3 regions of the Clostridium sp. CM027 genome follow, and region 2 is predicted to be linked to each of the others. Evidence: riboswitches for the same ligand, from Rfam matches in the RefSeq annotation. Region 2 holds a riboswitch; each other region holds the start of a gene.

Region 1 (3,280 bases), 840 kb from region 2:
GTTAGGAACAAGACCTTATTTTGAAACCAGCTGCCAAAGAATTATTGACTTTTTATTGAACTGATTTTTCTAGAGCTTGCGTCAAATCGTATATAATGTCGTCGATACCCTCAACGCCAATTGAAAGTCTTATCAAATCTGAAGTAACTCCAGCAGATTTTTGCTCCTCTGCATTAAGCTCTGCATGAGTTGTACTTGAGGGGTGAATTACTAGAGATTTTGCATCTGCAACATTTGCAAGCAGCGAAAATAATTCTACATTATTAATAAATTTTTTTCCAGCTTCAAGGCCACCTTTTATTCCAAAAGTGAATATTGATCCTGCTCCTTTTGGTAGGTATTTTTTAGCTAAATCTTTGTATCTGCTCCCCTCAAGTTCAGGATAATTTACCCATGAAACATTTGGATGCTTACTCAAAAATTCAACAACTTTCCTAGCGTTTGTTACATGTCTCTCAACTCTTAACGATAATGATTCCAAACCTTGAAGAAATAAAAATGCACTTTGAGGGCTAAGCGTCGCACCGGTGTTTCTTAAAAGTTGAACTCTAGCTTTTAAAGCAAATGCTGGAGCACCTAAATTAGCATATACTATTCCATTATAGCTTTTATCCGGAGTTGTAAAATCAGGGAATTTACCGCTAGCGGCCCAATCAAATTTACCAGCATCAACTATAATTCCACCAATAGTAGTTCCATGTCCTCCAATGAACTTTGTTGCTGAATGAATAATTACATCTGCACCATACTCAATTGGACGGCAAAGGAAGGGAGTTGCAAAGGTATTGTCAATAATAAGGGGTATTTTATTTTCATGAGCAATATCCGCTACTGCCTCTATATCTAGAACATTTATTTTTGGGTTTCCCATTGTTTCAGCATAAAGTGCTTTTGTTTTATTCGAGATAGCTTTTCTAAAATTTTCAGGATCATCTGGATCAACAAATGTTACGTTAATTCCAAGTTTTCTAAGAGTAACATTAAATAGTTCATAAGTACCACCATATAGAGTGCTTGCAGCTACTATTTCATCGCCTGAATTTGCTACATTAAGTATTGCATAGAATGTTGCAGCTATTCCTGAAGCTGTAGCAAGTCCTGCTACTCCGCCTTCGAGAGCGGCTACTCTTTTTTCAAAAACGTCTGTAGTTGGGTTCATTATTCTTGAATATATATTTCCTTCTTCTTTTAATTGAAATAAATTTGCTGCATGATCTGCATTTTTAAAAACAAAAGATGATGTTTGATAAATTGGGACTGCTCTCGAGCCTGTAGTAGGGTCTGGAACCTGCCCTGCATGTACCTGTAATGTTTCAAAACTTAATTTTCGCTCACTCATATTAATTTCTCCTTTTATAATTATTTTTCAAAAAAAAGCTGCTCTCCTATAAGGAAAGCAGCATGATTAATTTTATTAAACAATAAAATTGTATCATAAAATTTGCTATCGTCCTTATCTTTCAGATTTTACAATCTGATGGAATTGACACCATTGCACTTCTTTTAAAAATGCTGGTTGTCGGGCATCATCGGGCCAGTCCCTCTGCCGCTCTGGATAAGTTATATTTAGTTGTTAGTATTTAGTACATTATTTATTTAGATTTTTGGGGAAGAAAAAAAGCTACTTTCCTATAAGGAAAGTAGCAATAGTTAACTTTAATAAACAATAAAATTGTATCATAAAATTTGCTAACATCCTTATCTTTCAGATTTTACAATCTGCAGGAATTGACACCACTACATTCGAATAAGAATGCTGGTTGTCGGGCTTCATCGGACCAGTTCCTCTGCCACTCTGGATAAGTTGTATTCAGTTATTAGTATTTAGTATATTACTCATAAAAACAATTGTCAATACTTTTTTAAAAGATAAAATTATTTTAATTATGCCCTTTTATAATACTATATGCTGCACTGAACATACCAAATAAAATGCCAACGATAGGGAATATAATCCAATTAATGTGCCATAGATTAAAAACTAATCCACTGACAAGGAAGATACAGATTGCTAATGGCCATACGATAGCAGCAACTGCACCAATAAGTTTATTATCTTCAGTTTTTTCTTTTGAAAAGTCACCAATCTGTAAAAGAATACTAAAACTCTGCTTAATATTTCCAAAATATATAAAGAGGAAAACGGCAATAGCAATCATCACAAGTAAAACAACTACTCCGTAGCTAGATGCATTGTCGCCAAAAGCAGATGATACAAAAAGTGCAACTGGTGATATGACACATATGCACACACCTGTTATTACAGATATCATATGGGTTGATGCAAAAGCATTATTTTTTTGATTTACAATTACTTTTACATGAGGAGGCAAATCAAAACCGCTTTGTAGATACTTGTATTTTTCTAGCTTTATACCGGAATAAATGAATAAAGCTATAGCAGGTACAAGTAGAATAAATAGTGGAATAATACCAAACATATCGCTGAAATTTTTTGAAATACCTTTACCGAGAATGCCATTATCTACGAGAGTGGTAATTAATATTAATATAGCCGTTGCTACAATACATAAAGAAACACCAATACCCAACAATAAGCCAGATCTCTTTTTTTCAGCCATAAAATTATCTGCATCTTCCTGTGTAATGGTTTTAAGTTTAACATCATCTTTCATATGTTCGATGCCGAGTTCATCAATTAATTCGTCAATATTGCCAAATTCTGAAATTACAATACCAATGGCCTCATTTTCTGATTTTCCATCATTCTTATTCTCGTTATATTTTTCTTCCATATTCCATAATAAATCGTTTTTTAATTTGACCGTCTGATTTGTTCTTGGTAGGACTTTAAACATATTATCTAAATAATTTTTTATAGTTTCCATTTTAATCCCTCTCCTTAATAAATTTATTAATAACTTCTTTTGTTAAGCTCCATTCTTCACATTTTTCTTTATAGTAGGTTAAACCTACGGGGGTGATTTTATAATATGTGCGTCTTTTACCAAAGGTTTCGTCTTTATAGAAAGATTCGATATATCCATTCTTCTCAAGACGGTTGAATGCTGAATAGAGTGTGGTCTCTTTCATAACATACTTCTCCTCTGATAATTTTCTGATGTTTTTTGATATTTCATACCCGTAGGATTCGCCATCTTGAAGCATAAAAAGAATAATCGTATCATTATATCCTCGAATTACATCGCTGCTTATCAAATTATATCCTCCTTTAATTTTACTGCATCTGTAGTACCTTGTCTGTCGTAGTAATTTAAGAATAACACAATTACTACGACAGGTAAAGCATTTTTTAAAA
Region 2 (3,280 bases):
TTTATATTATTTACATAAAACTCTAATATTTGATCTTTTGAATATCTTTCTTCTAATTTATTTGCTATAACAGACTCTTCCAATTTTCTCGACAAGGTTACGTCAAATGTAAGGAATACATTTCTTGCAAGTTGTTGCGTTATTGTTGAACCACCTTGTACGATAGCTCCCTTGGATTTTATATATACCCAGACAGCTCTCCTTATACCTTTATAATCTATACCACCATGTTTATAAAATCTTTGGTCTTCTATTGAAGTGACAGCTTTACCTACATAGGGATTTAAGTCTGCTTCTTTTGTGTAATAATATGTATTGGTCTTAAATTCTTTTAATAGTTTACCATTAGTATCAAAAAATTGTGTTGGTTTTCGGGTATTAAAGGAGGTTTCGTTTATGGTTTGTGCTATATTGTTAGCATCTTTTATAGTTGCCTCTATTTTAGGCCCATATTTAATATAACCATATCCTAAAGTTATCGTAGCCGATACGAAAATTATTGCAGAAAATATCAATAAACCTTTAACGATTTTTTTCCAAAGTTTCTTTTTAACCGGTGCTGTTTTTATGGGTTCTACATTTTTATTATCATCCATTAATATCTCCTCCTTTTTTTATTATACAAAAAATGTCCAGGGTTAGCCCTAAATGACCACGCTTCATACATACTGTAAAGGGGGGGCTTACTTGGTCGCCATAAGTATTTCCTGTTTTTAGTCCTATATTCAATTGTTATTACTGAATTCTAATACTAGGTCACATAAAAGAGACCTTATGGGTCTCTCTTATACTATTAAAAAAGTGCTTAGTTTATGTGTGTATAATACAATTATTTTACAATTTTGTCAATAACACCAAGTTATATGATGTGATTTCTATTGATGTTAATTATTTCTTATTGGCATTTCAAACATTAGCCATACAATGTATCCTCCTAGAACAATATAATTATTACAATATATTATAACATAAATAATGTAACATGAATATTTATGTTATATATAAAGTATGAACAAAATATATATTATGATGAAACATCATTAGACAGTTGTATGATGTTTGGAGAAGGTGTATATAAAAACTTCTTTACATAGCATTCATATAGTGATATTATAAATCTAATTTAATAAATAAGTTAATTCTCATCAAGAGAGATAGAGGGACTGGCCCGATGACATCTCGGCAACCATCAGACGTATTGTCTGAATAGGTGCTAAATCCTGCGTTAATTTCATTGTAAATTAGCGGAAGATGAGAGAGGTGTCTTTGTAATTTTATACCTCTTTCATCATTATATAATGATGAAAGAGGTTTTTGTTTTTTTGAATAGATGTAAATAAAATTTAATAGTGTCTTATCAAGAGAGGTGGAGGGACTGGCCCTATGAACCCCGACAACCAGTATCATATTATGATACATGGTGTTAATTCCTGCAGCATTGCTGCAAGATAAGAATAAGTTTGGAAGTAGTGCCCAAGTTTATTCTTGGGCTCTATTTTTTTAGAGTGATGTTTAAAGAAAGGATCAAAAGGTAAAGATGAATTATAAGAAATGAAAAGGAGAAGGGATATCATGATTAAAGTTCGAGGTGTAAGTAAAAGTTTTTCAGGGGTTAAAGTGTTAAATGATGTTTCATTTACAGTGGAGGAGGGTGATATTTATGGTGTTATTGGTCACAGTGGAGCTGGTAAATCCACTTTACTTAGATGCTTTAATGGGCTTGAAACCTATGATACAGGTACCATTAATATAATGGAAAAAGGGGTGAAACAGCTAAGTTTGAAAGAACTTCGCGAGTTTAGGAAAAATGTAGGCATAATATTTCAAAGTTTTAATCTTATTAACAGTAAAAATGTTTTTGAAAACATAGCATTTCCACTAGAAATATGGGGAAACGATAAAAATTTTATTAAAAAAAGAGTAGATAGCTTAATAGAGTTAGTAGGACTTAAGGATAAAGCAAACACCAATGTAAAACAACTTAGCGGAGGGCAGAAGCAAAGAGTTGGAATTGCAAGAGCGCTTTCACTTAATCCGAAAATATTACTTTGTGATGAAGCTACCTCTGCACTAGATCCTAAAACTACAAAATCTATATTAGAGCTTTTAAGAGCTATCAATAACAAATTTAATATAACAATTATTGTAGTTACCCATCAGATGGAAGTGGTCAAAGAAATTTGTAATAAATTTATTCTTTTAGAAGGAGGGGAAATTAAAAGCCATGGCATTACCGATGAACTATTTATTAGGCCAACAAAGGAAATGCAAACACTTATGGGAGAGGAAGAATTACTGCCTAGCACTGGATATAACATTAAAATATTTTTTACAAAGGAAATTACCCAGAGTTGCCTTATAACATCAATTGCCAGGGAGTTAAATATTGATTTTTCAATAGTATGGGGCAGGCTTGAAAAATTTAGGGATAACGTAATGGGAAGTCTCATAATAAATGCAAGTAAAGAGAATAAGAAGAAGATATTAAATTATTTAGATGAAAAATCTATAGAGTGGGAGCTCATTAATTATTCTGTGCAGCTTGAGAAGCACAAGGGAGAGAGTATAAATGCTATTTAAAGATATTTTATTACCTGCACTAAAAGAAACTATATATATGGTAACATTATCCACGATTTTTACAGTTATTTTAGGGTTTATTTCAGCAGTAGGATTAATTATAACTGGACCTATTGGCCTAAGGCCAAACACTTTAATCTATAAAATCTTAAATTTAGTAATAAATGTACTTAGGTCTTTTCCGTTTATTATACTAATGATATCTATATTCCCTTTAACTAAGCTTATAGTTGGAACAACAATAGGTACTAATGCAGCTATAGTTCCTCTAACGCTTGGTGCAGCACCTTTTGCTGCAAGAATAATAGAATCTGCACTTTTAGAAGTGGATTATGGAATTGTTGAAGCAGCTAAGTCATTTGGTGCAAAAACCTATCAAATTATATTTAAGGTTATGTTAAAAGAGGCAATGCCGTCTATAGTTCTTGGAGTTACGTTAACAATAATAAACATTATAGGTTACTCAGCTATGGCTGGGACAATTGGTGGAGGGGGACTTGGAGATGTAGCCGTAAAATATGGTTACTATAGATTTAAGTCAGATATCATGATATACACTGTAATTATATTAATTGCAGTTGTGCAAGTAATTCAAGCCTTAGGAAATATATTGTACAGAAAAATGATTAAATAAGTTTTGAATTATAAAAATATTAAAAGAAAAATAAGAGGAGGAAATTAAAAATGAAAAAAATATTAA
Region 3 (3,280 bases), 670 kb from region 2:
AAGAAATATCATTATATTTTTAACTTCTCGTTGCTTAGAATATGATTCAAAAATTAATTGAATCTTTTTTTGTCCTACACCATCAATCTCTTTTAATCTTTCAATTTCATTATCTAATATATTCATGGTGTTTTCACCAAAGTGCTGTACAATTTTTTTAGCAGTTATTGGTCCAATTCCTTGAATAACTCCTGAAGCTAAATATTTTTCTATACCTTCAAGTGAACTAGGTATTATTTCCTCACATTGTATTATTCTAAATTGCTTGCCAAATTGAGGATGAGTAACCCACTCCCCCGTTAATTTCAGGTTCTGCCCTTCACTTATATATGGCACAATGCCTACCACAGTTATCTGCTTTTTATTATCATTCAAATGAGCAATTATATATCCATTTTCTTCATTATGAAATACTACATCTTCGATTATCCCTTGTATTTCCGGCATAAAATCTCTCCTATTTATAAATTCATATAATAACATTAATAATAATATTATTAGCAATAATATTATTATTAATGTTATTATATCATATGTATTTTACATCTCTTATGTTCAGTATACCCCTATCTTAGGTTTTATCAAAATACTACTTAATAATCACATGCACTAAAAAGGGATAACAATTAATAATTGTTATCCCTTTTTTTATATTATACGTACTTTTTTATTTCATCAACCTTGTTTAGTTTTTCCCATGAAAGATCTAAATCAATTCTTCCAAAATGTCCATAGGCAGCTACTTGTTTATAAACAGGTCTTCTTAGTTCTAATTCTCTTATAATTACAGCTGGCCTTAAATCAAATACTTTTTCAACTATTTGAACTATTTTATCATCGTCAATTTTTCCTGTTCCGAAAGTTTCGACCTCTATAGATACCGGTTTAGCTACACCTATAGCATAAGCTAACTGAATTTCCAATTTATCTGAAACTCCTGCAGCAACTAAATTTTTAGCAACCCATCTTGCAGCATATGCAGCGGATCTATCAACTTTTGTTGCATCCTTTCCTGAGAATGCTCCACCTCCATGTCTTCCATATCCACCATAAGTATCTACTATTATTTTTCTTCCTGTTAAACCAGAGTCTCCTTGCGGTCCTCCAATTACAAATCTGCCTGTAGGATTTATATAATATTTAGTATTTTCATCTAATAATCCACTTGGAACTACAGGTTTTATTACATGCTCTTTTAAATCATTTTCAATTTGATCATGAGTTGCTTCTTCTGCATGTTGAGTTGAAATAACAATAGTATCTATTCTTACTGGCTTATTATCTTCATACTCTACAGTAACTTGAGTCTTTCCGTCCGGTCTTAAGTAATCTAATGTGCCATTTTTTCTTACTTCGCTTAACTTTCTTGCTAATCTGTGAGCCATAGCAATTGGTAGTGGCATGTATTCTGGTGTCTCATTAGTTGCAAATCCAAACATCATGCCTTGATCACCAGCACCTATTGCGTCAACCTTATCAATCTCGCCTGCTTTAGATTCTAATGCCTCATCTACTCCCATAGCTATATCTGTTGATTGTTCATTAATAGACGTAAGTACAGCGCATGTGCTAGCATCAAACCCGTATTTTGCTCTAGTATATCCTATGCCTTCAATGGTATTCCTAACAACCTTAGGAACATCTACATAACAACTAGTTGTTATCTCTCCCATTACTAAAACCATTCCTGTAGTAACCGCTGTTTCACAAGCAACCCTAGCATAAGGATCTTGCTCTAAAATAGCATCAAGTACAGCATCTGAAATTTGGTCACAAATTTTGTCTGGATGTCCTTCTGTAACGGATTCTGATGTAAATAATCTTTTCATTATAATTCTCCCTTCTATTCTCTAAAATTTCCCTATAAAAAAATAAAACCTCTTCCAAATATAAGAAGAGGTGATTTAATCATCTCCCTTATCTTGCAGATTATAACTGCAGGAATTGGCACCATGGTGCATTGCACCGGTTGCCGGGTTTCATAGGGCCTTTTTCCCTCCACCTCTCTTGATAAGAGTTATCAATTATTAACTTTTAATTATAATACCATATGCATTCTATGGTGTCAACAGAATCTAAACCCTGTAAAAAATAAAAAAAGACATCTATAGATGTCTTTTGGTGGAGGAGGACGGATTCGAACCATCGAAACATTACGTAACAGATTTACAGTCTGCCCCCTTTGGCCACTCGGGAACTCCTCCATATGTGGAGCTGGCAATAGGAATTGAACCTACAACCTGCTGATTACAAGTCAGCTGCTCTACCGTTGAGCCATGCCAGCATGCATTTTATTCTATTTTAAAAAGATTATTATGGTGGGAACAACAGGGTTCGAACCTGTGACCCTCTGCTTGTAAGGCAGATGCTCTCCCAGCTGAGCTATGCTCCCATAATTTATTGTAAACCATAATTTATTGTAAACCATTATAAATGGTGGAGGAGGACGGATTCGAACCATCGAAACATTACGTAACAGATTTACAGTCTGCCCCCTTTGGCCACTCGGGAACTCCTCCACTTATGGAGCTGGCAATAGGAATTGAACCTACAACCTGCTGATTACAAGTCAGCTGCTCTACCGTTGAGCCATGCCAGCATATTATGTTTTATCATTTTGCCGTTTTACCGTTTTACCGTGTCGACAAGAATTATTATACAACTTTAATTAATTAATTTCAAGTCTATTATCCTTTAATAAACGACTTCTTCTCTCCATAACTATACTATTCGCATATTTGCTTAATATTAAGCATTGATACAACTTACTATTTGCACAAATAATTTATTATATTTTTTATTTGGTTTTCCTTCATATAGTTAATATACTTATATATCATTTTTTAATTAATCATTTTTTTATTCTTTATTATAATAATACACGGGATTTATTCATATAAATTATTCATAGGAAACTAATAATTTTTCCCCAGCGCAATACAAGGAGGTATATTTCTTGAGTAAAGCTAAAACCCATTATAAAGATCCTTTAGCATACTATACACTTTCTAATTTTCTAAAAGACTATATTGACAAAAATACTTTAGTTGTTTGCATAGGTACCGATAGATGTATAGGCGATTGTCTAGGTCCTTTAGTTGGTACACTTTTAAAAAATAGTTCCTTTCCATTACCTGTATATGGCACTATAGATAATCCAATTCATGCCTTAAACATAGATAGTAAATTATCTAAAATAAATGCATTGCACCCAAATTGTACTATAATAGGTGTAGATGCTTGTTTAGGAGACATTTCAAATATTGGAGAACTCCAAGCT

What was found. A riboswitch is a leader RNA that binds a small molecule or an ion and turns the genes downstream of it on or off. The one in region 2 is predicted to bind S-adenosylmethionine.
Region 1: linked by a shared signal. The riboswitch ahead of KTC92_RS10385 (O-acetylhomoserine aminocarboxypropyltransferase/cysteine synthase family protein) and the one ahead of KTC92_RS14405 (methionine ABC transporter ATP-binding protein) in region 2 are both predicted to bind S-adenosylmethionine.
Region 3: linked by a shared signal. The riboswitch ahead of metK (methionine adenosyltransferase) and the one ahead of KTC92_RS14405 (methionine ABC transporter ATP-binding protein) in region 2 are both predicted to bind S-adenosylmethionine.

What each region holds. Positions count from the first base shown of each region.
Region 1 covers NZ_CP077725.1:2,179,673-2,182,952, reverse strand. The annotation lists gene KTC92_RS10385 (O-acetylhomoserine aminocarboxypropyltransferase/cysteine synthase family protein) at 53-1,339, opposite strand; SAM riboswitch class I at 1,451-1,562, opposite strand; SAM riboswitch class I at 1,696-1,806, opposite strand; gene KTC92_RS10380 (permease prefix domain 1-containing protein) at 1,881-2,849, opposite strand; gene KTC92_RS10375 (PadR family transcriptional regulator) at 2,851-3,180, opposite strand.
Region 2 covers NZ_CP077725.1:3,017,790-3,021,069, forward strand. The annotation lists gene KTC92_RS14400 (transglycosylase domain-containing protein) at 1-596, opposite strand, end outside; SAM riboswitch class I at 1,140-1,258, shown strand; SAM riboswitch class I at 1,352-1,455, shown strand; gene KTC92_RS14405 (methionine ABC transporter ATP-binding protein) at 1,573-2,580, shown strand; gene KTC92_RS14410 (methionine ABC transporter permease) at 2,570-3,214, shown strand; gene KTC92_RS14415 (MetQ/NlpA family ABC transporter substrate-binding protein) at 3,265-3,280, shown strand, end outside.
Region 3 covers NZ_CP077725.1:2,349,676-2,352,955, forward strand. The annotation lists gene KTC92_RS11095 (ATP-dependent RecD-like DNA helicase) at 1-447, opposite strand, end outside; gene metK (methionine adenosyltransferase) at 654-1,829, opposite strand; SAM riboswitch class I at 1,915-2,017, opposite strand; tRNA gene KTC92_RS11105 (tRNA-Tyr) at 2,120-2,204, opposite strand; tRNA gene KTC92_RS11110 (tRNA-Thr) at 2,210-2,284, opposite strand; tRNA gene KTC92_RS11115 (tRNA-Val) at 2,317-2,392, opposite strand; tRNA gene KTC92_RS11120 (tRNA-Tyr) at 2,435-2,519, opposite strand; tRNA gene KTC92_RS11125 (tRNA-Thr) at 2,525-2,599, opposite strand; gene yyaC (spore protease YyaC) at 2,957-3,280, shown strand, end outside.